DNA from 2 places in the Paenibacillus konkukensis genome. Region 2 is predicted to be linked to the other one. Evidence: riboswitches for the same ligand, from Rfam matches in the RefSeq annotation. Region 2 holds a riboswitch; the other holds the start of a gene.

Region 1 (4,398 bases), 1.3 Mb from region 2:
CTTTGACCTACCGCAATCACATTTTTTTGAGAAACTGCGCCATTTGTTTTAAACCGCGTTCAATAGATTTTCGTACTGCCCGTTCATCAACTTGTTCAGCTTGGGCAATCGCTACTTTGCTCATGCCTAAAAAGAAGTGAGCATAAATTCGTCTAAACGATTTTTCCGGCAATCGACACATAGCCGCATAAAGCTGCTCATTGGAAAGCTTACGCTCGTAATATTCCTCCGGGGAAATTGAAAGGAAAAGAACGTCTTGTTCTATACCGTCGTTCCGATCAAGCGAGTAATAAGCGCGATGACGATAGGTGCGCAATTTGTATGCGCTTTCATTTAAGTCACAACGGCGGATTTCTTGTGCCACTTCATCATCTAAGTCGATCCATACATCCGTTTTGATAAAGGGATACATGTCCCGCAAATTAATCCTTTTCATATTCGTCCCTCCATTTTGGTTTGTAGGCAAACCAAAATGGAGGGGGAGAGCGACAGCCAACGCTCCCTTTGACTCGTCTGCGAAAAATATCCAAAAAGCAAAAAAGACTTTGCCGCAGAGCATTCCAACGCTCCATTACGGCATAGCCTGAACATAATCGCGTCAATAACCGGAGACCAACCATATAACAAGACCGCTGTTTGACATTACGGCAACAGGGGGCACATAAAAATCATCTCCATCCTCACATGGCAGCACCGTGAGAAAAGCAACAACATCTGTTTATGTTGGTGTTGTCTTATGAAATAAAAAAACGCCTTGAACTTTTCCCTGTTAAGGAAAAGAACCGGCGCTTGATGCTTGATTATGAGTGAATGAATAGGGAGGACTTGCAGGTGATTTTGGTTCGCTTTTGCCCGAAACAAAAAACAGGCTCTCCGAAAATCGGATGGCCCGTCGTCTCAGAAATTGGATACTACTAAAAGCCTCCTTTCAACTTTATGATATTGAACGAAAACGTACTGTTCCCGACTTGTCCACAATATCAATTTATCACGAAAGAAATGCAAACGGGGTGCAGAATTGGGGAATACAGGGTTCATTCACAGAACCTGTTCGGTGCATGTTCGGTGCAATGAAAGTGCATCAGCGTAATTTCTCAGGGGATCAGCAATTTACGGAGGCCCGAATAGTAGAGGTTAGGTTTATAACGTGCATTTATTCGCTCACCAAAAAAAGATGCACAGTAGCATCTTTTTCGGTAACCGATCTTTTACTTTTCGTCAAACGGATCATACTCCAATAATGCTGTTCGACTTTTTATTTTGCGATATATTTTTTGCAATATTCGTTTCCGATGATAGAAAAAAGCGCGGCGCGATAGTCCCAAACGATCCATAACGATTGCAAACGCCAATTGATCTTGATAGCGCAATTGAATGAATCGTCTTTCCTCTGGAGTAAGCGCCGAGAAAGCATATTCGATCAGTCCGATTCTGGACTTAAGAAATGGTATTTCATATTCAGTGATTTCCAAACGGTGTATGACTGTGCGAAGCAGCGTGTCATTGCGTTGGCCGCAACCGTAAATCGCTACTTCATGCAACGCTTTAGTCAATCCAGGAATGTGCGTAAGCTCTGTTTGTGCGTATTCCAGCCGTGCTTTCCAGTCCGTATAAGCGATCAACCAATTCTCGACTTTTTCATAAGGGGTTATCTGCTCAACTAACAGCATCAGTGACCCCTCCGTTTCCTATTCGGCTATACTGACATATTTCACGCTCCATTTCTTTTCGATACATGCCGATCATCCTTTCATCCATCATTTTGGGGACAACCCAAACCATGAATGAGAAAAAAGAACCACATTGAGTTTGTCCCGTTCTTCACATGACAGACACCTATCCTACACATCATCCTTAATTACTATTTCCGTAAATCCCTCCCTTTCATAGTGGGCCATTTCGTTCAATTCCTATCCCACCTTATGCCTAATTTTATCAATTTTCGATGTCATCCGGCAGGATGATTTTTTAGTCACCCTGAAGACCCAGAACCTTGTCGAAGTAAATCGAAATTCGTCACTAGGCATCGTGCTATTGTTTCTCTAGTCCAAACCGCCTCGCCTTTATTGCTGCTTCTTTGATTGATTTTGTACCGAGCTTTCTACTAATATGACGAACGTGTGTCTTCATAGTATTGGGCGAGATCCCCATCAACTGAATGGTCTTGGACTGGGAATATCCCAAAGCGATTAATTGCAATACTTCTTTTTCAGTCGTGGTTAGCTTACAACAAAATTCCTGACGCTTCAACCGGGTGACTTCTTCGCGAAGCACCTTCGAAGCTCTCGGGTGCAAAGATGGATTACGATGATATGCTTCGCGAATCGCTATGATGATGTCTCGCATATAGGCTTTGCAAATAAAATTAACCGCTCCGACTGCCATTGCCTCTACGACTACCTCTGGGTCATTACTTGAGGCCACGACAATAATGGGAATATCTTTTTTTGCAAGAATTTCTTTGGATGCATCTAGTCCATCGTATCCGGGTGACCGCAGTGTTGTATTTACTACAACAACATCCACATCCAACTGTAAACCAGCTCGTACCGCCTCTTCTTTTGTGACGGAAATGTTAATGAGATGAATATCCGTCGCTGTTTTGAGAAATTCTGTAAAGCGGCGCCCCCATTCCTGGTCGCTATCCACTAGTACAACTCTTATATTCCCTTTACCAGCCATCATAGGCAATTTCGAATGATATTTTGCTTCGGACATCTTATTCCCCTCCAATTCTGCAAATAACAAAAACACGACCCCATAGGCCGTGTTTGGCAAATTGGGTAGCCCGGCGGTCATCACTTGAATAGTGAGAAGATCCGTGGCTTTGCGTCACTGCCTTTCGACAGTTTTGCCGTTTTCCATATTTAGTTGCCGCAGTTCAGATTTAGATGGGTGAGACAAGCCATAATGAGGGGCTAACCTTGCATCCGCTGTGCTTAGCTTTAACATTTCCAGGTTTACTCCCGTTCAAGTCCTTCCCCATTCGTTCGATGACTATTGATTAACTGTAAAACCCACTCTTCGTCAACACGGAGCCTTTCTAACCGATGCCGGAAAAAGATCAGAATATACTGCTGCTCCCCGTCTGGTATCCGCTCATCCTTGTCCACATACTCAATCCGTTCTTCCTCATGGCGGATTTCATACCGCAGGTAATCCTTGTACTGGTGCAAAATTAAAAACCGCAGCTCTCTACTGATCAGATCAAAATTTTTCAATTTAATATAAAAATGCAGCTCGTAATCCGGCGTGTATGGAATCGGCTCTTCCATCAACCGGGAAAAGCGCATTTTGCCTTCTTCGGTAATGCTATACATTATTTTCTTTTTTCCTCTTCCTTGTCGAGCGCCCTCCGGTTGTTCATCGGGGACCTGCTCGATCAGCCCGTCTGCTAGCAGGCCGTGAATGAGCGGATAAAGCACCCCCCAGCTAATTTTTCGCGTAGGTCCAATAGCCCCGTTCAAGATCTGATGCAACAAATAGCCATGCATCGGGTTAATCATCAATTCGCCGAGTACGAATAATTCGTTCAAGCAAACAGCCTCCCCTATAAGTTTAACTTCTTTAATTATATCGAAAAGATATAATAAGTAAACAATAGTATAGCTTATGCTTGCCCGAAAAAAGAAAAAGCCGCGGTCGTCGCGACTTTTTCCAGGCCGAATCCGTTTGTGGCCAATTCCGGTTTCTTTCTTTCGTGCCCCCGTCAAGCCGACTGCTGGTGCGCCATCAGCTCGCGGTGCTTCGGCAGGAACTGCACGGCGAGCAGGTTCGCAATCGCAATGGCGCACATGAGCAGAAAAACGGCATGCATTCCGGCAGCCAGCTCCGATTTGGAGTCGAGCGTTGTCACATGCTGGTTGTAAATCGTGCCGAATACCGCGATGCCGATCGTTTGGCCCATTGCTCGCAATAGCATGCTGGAAGCGTTGGCGACTCCACGATTTTCCCAGCCGACTGCGGATTGCACGACAACGGTTGAGGGCGTCGCGACAAAGCCCATCCCGAGCCCGATCACGACGAGGATACCAATCCAGTAAACGTAAGGAGAGTTCATCTGAAGCGCGGCAAGCCAAATGAAGCCGGCCACCACCAGACTAGAACCGAACACAATCGACGCCTTCACCCCCATCCGGTACATGAGCCTGCCGGCTATGTTGGAAGCGAGCGGCCATGCCAGTGACATCGGCATGACGATCAGGCCCGAGCTTGTCGCGGAATGGCCAAGCACGGACTGAATCCAGATTGGCGAGTAAATCGTCAAGCCCGTCGTGATGCTGAACGTCAGAAATCCGCTGACATTTGTCACGTTCAATACGCGGATGCGGAAAATCGACAACGGCATCATCGGCTCCTCCGCCCGTTTTTCGATCCAGAGGAACAACAGCAAAAATA
Region 2 (4,398 bases):
GCGGAGTCGCTCCGGCCGTACTCTATGAGTACCAGCGCACCCGAGGCGGGGAGCATCCCCGTAATTTCCTGTCTGGATTCAAAGGCTACCTGCATGTAGACGGCTATCCGGGTTATCACAAGGTCGCGGGCGTCACGCTGGTCGGTTGTTGGGCGCATGCGCGCCGCAAGTACGATGAGGCGCTCAAGGCCGCACCGCCGGAAGCGCGGGGGGCCGAGACGGCATCAGGACAAGGGCTGGCTTACTGCAATCAGCTCTTTGCCATTGAGCGCGAGCTAAAAGAAGTTGCGCCTGACAAGCGCCATGCCGCTCGTCAGGAACGAAGCCGTCCCATCGTGGAGGCGTATTTCGCATGGCTGAAACAGCAACGTTCCCGAACATTGCCTAAGAGCTTGCTTGGGCAGGCGATCACCTACAGCCTGAACCAGTGGGAGAAGTTGACGGCTTTCCTTGCAGATGGACGATTGGAGCTTGACAACAATCGAAGCGAGCGTTCGATCAAGCCATTTGTAATCGGACGCAAGAACTGGCTGTTTGCCAACACGCCACGCGGCGCGAAGGCGAGTGCGGCCATCTACAGCGTCATCGAATCAGCCAAGGAAAACGGACTTCGTCCCTACGACTACTTGAAGTATCTCTTCGAGCAACTACCGCAACTGGCCGGACCGCTAGATCCGCAAACGCTGGAGCCGTATATGCCTTGGTCGCAATCGTTGCCGAACACGTGCCGAATGCATCAGTCTTAATACTTAGCCTACGCCAGCTCCCACTGATCTCAAGGTGGGGGCTATTTGACGCTTACATATAAAGTGGACGTTAAACAAAAGATAAGCACAAAAAAAGACAGCCACTGATTGAGGCTGTCCTTCACTATTTCTACATTACAATCGTATCATGAAATAAGTGCAGGTAGGATGCATACTATGTGCAAAATAAGAGCAAATACAGTGCAATGTAATTTCAATCAACCATCACATGTTTCAAGTTTATATGATGTAGTAATATTATTTAACATACAACAAATTCTCTATTTTCAGAGTTTATTATGTCTGATATAATAATGTCATCGGAAGTGCAAAGAAAGCGGGCTATAAGAACCTCAAGGTTTCTACTCCGAACCAAAAAAAAGAAGTGCAAGCATCTTCTAAACATTAGTCTCAAGCTTCTTCTAATGAGTCAAGCTCCAACAAAAACGTCCGATCCTTTATTTTTAGATATATTTTATTTAATATTCGCTTTCGATGATAGAAAAACGTACGACGTGAAAGAACAAGTCGATTCCCGACTTCTGTAGATGTCAGCTTTTCCAAATACCGCAGCCGAACGAATAAACTTTCTTCCGGGGTCAGAGCCGTGAAAGCGTAGTCGATCAGACCGATTTTGGATAATAATAGCGGAATCTCATATTCCGTAATTTCCATTCGTCGCATAACAGTTCGCAATACAGTCTCTTGTTTTTGGGTATAGTTACGGGTCGCTATTAAATGCAATGTTCTCGTTAACTCCGGGATATGGGAAAGTTCAACTTGTAAATATTCTAATCGTGCCTTCCACTCGTTATAAGACATAAGCCATGTTTCTACCTCAACTAAAGGGGTAACCTGCTTGAATCGCACATTAGTCCCAACAACAGTCGAACACAGTTCACTCTCCGTTTCTTTTCGAGCCATAATATCGTCTCCTTAACCTTTTATTTAGGAGTGGTCTCGTTAATAATCAACAGTTACTACTTTTCGACTATGAAAATTGATTCTTTTTACCCTCCATCCCCTTTGATTTCAGTAGATTCCTCCCTTTTCTTCCTGTCTATACCCTTCATTTTACCTATAAAACATATAGTTGAGTAGGGTGATCTTTTTATGACACCGATTTCTTGCTTTTGTCGAAGTTTCTCGAATCTTGCCACATCATTTTAAGTAGCATATTGGCGATCATAAAGTCCCCTACGTTCTGCCTTGCGAGCTGCTTCTCGAATTGTACGCGCGTTAAATTTACGATTGATATTACGCACATGAGATTTCATTGTATTTGATGTAATACCAAGCAAATCTCTAATGATTGGTTGACTGTAGCCCCAACCGATTAGTTTAAGAATATCTCTTTCCGCGGGTGTGAGCATACAATGTAGTTCTTTTCGCTTTATAAGCTCTATTTCGTTTCGCAGGACTTTTACAGCATCCGCATGTAGGGAAGGTTTGTCATAATACGCTTCTCTGATAGCTTTCAGAATATCAATGTAATTTTCTTTTGTAATGTAATTTGTTGCTCCCGATAAAATGGCGTCAATAATTACTTCTCTATCATTTAGCGATGTAAGAACAATAATAGGTAATGTTTTTTTACGTAGAATTTCCACCACCACTTCCAGTCCCTCGGATAGCGAAACATCCAGAATCATGACATCTACATCTAATTGTAATCCCGCTCGAATCGCCATTTCCTCTGTCGAAACAGTCCACGATACTTTCATATCCTGTTCAGCATCAATTAATGTAACGATACGCTGTTGCCAAGATGGGTCGCTATCTACTAATAGTACCTCTATACTATTGGCTCTCTGCCGCATCAAATTCTCAATCTCAATTGGATAGGCTTTTGAATTTCCCATTTGTCATCATCACCCCTAAACTTATTACGGAAAATGACAAAAAAACACGTCCCCTCAATGGTCGTGTCTCGCCTAATTTTGACTTTAAGAGGGCAGCCCGGCGATCATTGCACATATGCAGAAGACCCGTGGCTTTGCGTCCCAGTCTTTCGAGCTGGTTTGCCATTTTCCTGTTTATATTAATTCATCCTGCCCTTGCCTTCCAATGGCTAACTACAGACAATAGCGCTCAATTTTCTCTCGACCTCTCAATCAAATTTCCACGTGTGAGAAGGATAATGCTCTCGCATTTACCCGGCAGCATCGAAGCTTTTTTGACCAGTCTTCTGGAGATTCAAGAAACCTGTTTGACCAAAATCAAATATTTTTAACGGGAACACCTATACTGCGACAATGGAATGGAAGTGTTCCCGCTATGGTTCGAAAATCACCTCAACTGGGATTGGGTCAACTACATAACATCATTTCTAATGTAAATTAATAGCTACAATTTCATTATTTGAACCGACTCGCATTGGCATTCCCCAAGTCCCTACACCCGATGACACAATAATGTGTGGACTGTCAGCACTCTTTTGATAATGTCCATAGTCTACTTCAAAGACAGCATTTGTTATTAAGTTACCTGGAAATATTTGTCCTCTGTGCGTATGACCAGAAAGCACTAAATCAACCTTTTCGTTATATTGTTCAAGCTTGGAGGGTGTATGATCCATTACGACAAGCGGTAGATTCGTATCCAGTGATGATATTAGTTCTGTCACATCTTTTCTTGTCAATTCGCCAAAACCGCCAATCGGCGAAGGGTCTACTCGGCCGAACAAAACTAGCCGCCCATCGACAATTACATACTCATCATTAAGGAGTTCTATGTTGCTTCGCTTAAGAAATTCAATCATCTTGTCAAATGTTTTTCCACCATCATGGTTCCCAAGAGTTCCATATACGCCGTAGGTCGCCTTCATACTTTTAAACAAATCAATTGCTTGTTCGGGATTTTGTATAGCGTCATAATCGTCATTAAAAATATCCCCAGCTATACAAATAAGATCAGGTTCAAGGCTATTTATATTTTTCACAATGCTTTCAAGGCGTTTTTCGGAATTTACGGCCCCTAAATGCAAATCACTTATGAGGACTATTTTCATGTTTGGCGACAAAACCGCTTCTTTCGTTTGAATATCGTAGGAAACGTTTTTGACTTGAGTTGCGTTATAGATGCCATAACTAACAAAACCGACAGTTAACAATATAGCCGCTAGGCTTGTATAAAAGTGAACACTTTGCGGGATAGGTCTAGGCATAAACTTTACTACGCTCCCGAGTAAGATAACCAAATCCGCGACTAAAAAGAAGATGAGTAAATAGATAAAAATGCCCATCCAATAGGACCCAAACCAACTCATTATTCCTTTAATTGCAGAGGGGAGCGGTAAAATAGCTATGACCATCGACAAAGCGAATAAAACATAGATCACTGTATAAATCGTTCCATTGATTTGTGGAAAAAGCCATTTGAGCCAATGGAATAACTTCCTCCCTATATAGAAATTAGAACCCCCGTAAAAAGATAAGATGGCTGTAACACCAAATATGATAGCAATTTTACTCATGTTCTCCCCCATCTCCTTGCAAGCCTCAGTCTGTTATAACGGCATGACGGTAGCTCCATTCATCGCTGTATGCTGCCTTATGCATAAAATCCGCAACATCCGCTCGGCGAATTCTAGGAGCTCCTTTCATCTTGATACGCTCCTTCACCTGATACATTCCCTTGGCTGGTCCGTTCA

What was found. A riboswitch is a leader RNA that binds a small molecule or an ion and turns the genes downstream of it on or off. The one in region 2 is predicted to bind cyclic di-GMP.
Region 1: it holds a riboswitch for cyclic di-GMP, as region 2 does, so the genes downstream of both, SK3146_RS23350 (LuxR C-terminal-related transcriptional regulator) here and SK3146_RS28730 (response regulator) in region 2, are expected to answer to the same signal.

Annotation. Positions count from the first base shown of each region.
Region 1 covers NZ_CP027059.1:5,328,435-5,332,832, reverse strand. Annotated here, with positions in the region: gene SK3146_RS23360 (RNA polymerase sigma factor) at 17-559, opposite strand; gene SK3146_RS23355 (hypothetical protein) at 1,209-1,670, opposite strand; gene SK3146_RS23350 (LuxR C-terminal-related transcriptional regulator) at 2,032-2,718, opposite strand; cyclic di-GMP riboswitch class I at 2,780-2,866, opposite strand; gene SK3146_RS23345 (PadR family transcriptional regulator) at 2,961-3,536, opposite strand; gene SK3146_RS23340 (MDR family MFS transporter) at 3,710-4,398, opposite strand, start outside.
Region 2 covers NZ_CP027059.1:6,615,960-6,620,357, reverse strand. Annotated here, with positions in the region: gene tnpC (IS66 family transposase) at 1-746, shown strand, start outside; gene SK3146_RS28735 (hypothetical protein) at 1,158-1,670, opposite strand; gene SK3146_RS28730 (response regulator) at 1,913-2,608, opposite strand; cyclic di-GMP riboswitch class I at 2,697-2,782, opposite strand; gene SK3146_RS28725 (metallophosphoesterase) at 3,076-4,221, opposite strand; gene SK3146_RS28720 (NAD(P)-dependent oxidoreductase) at 4,247-4,398, opposite strand, start outside.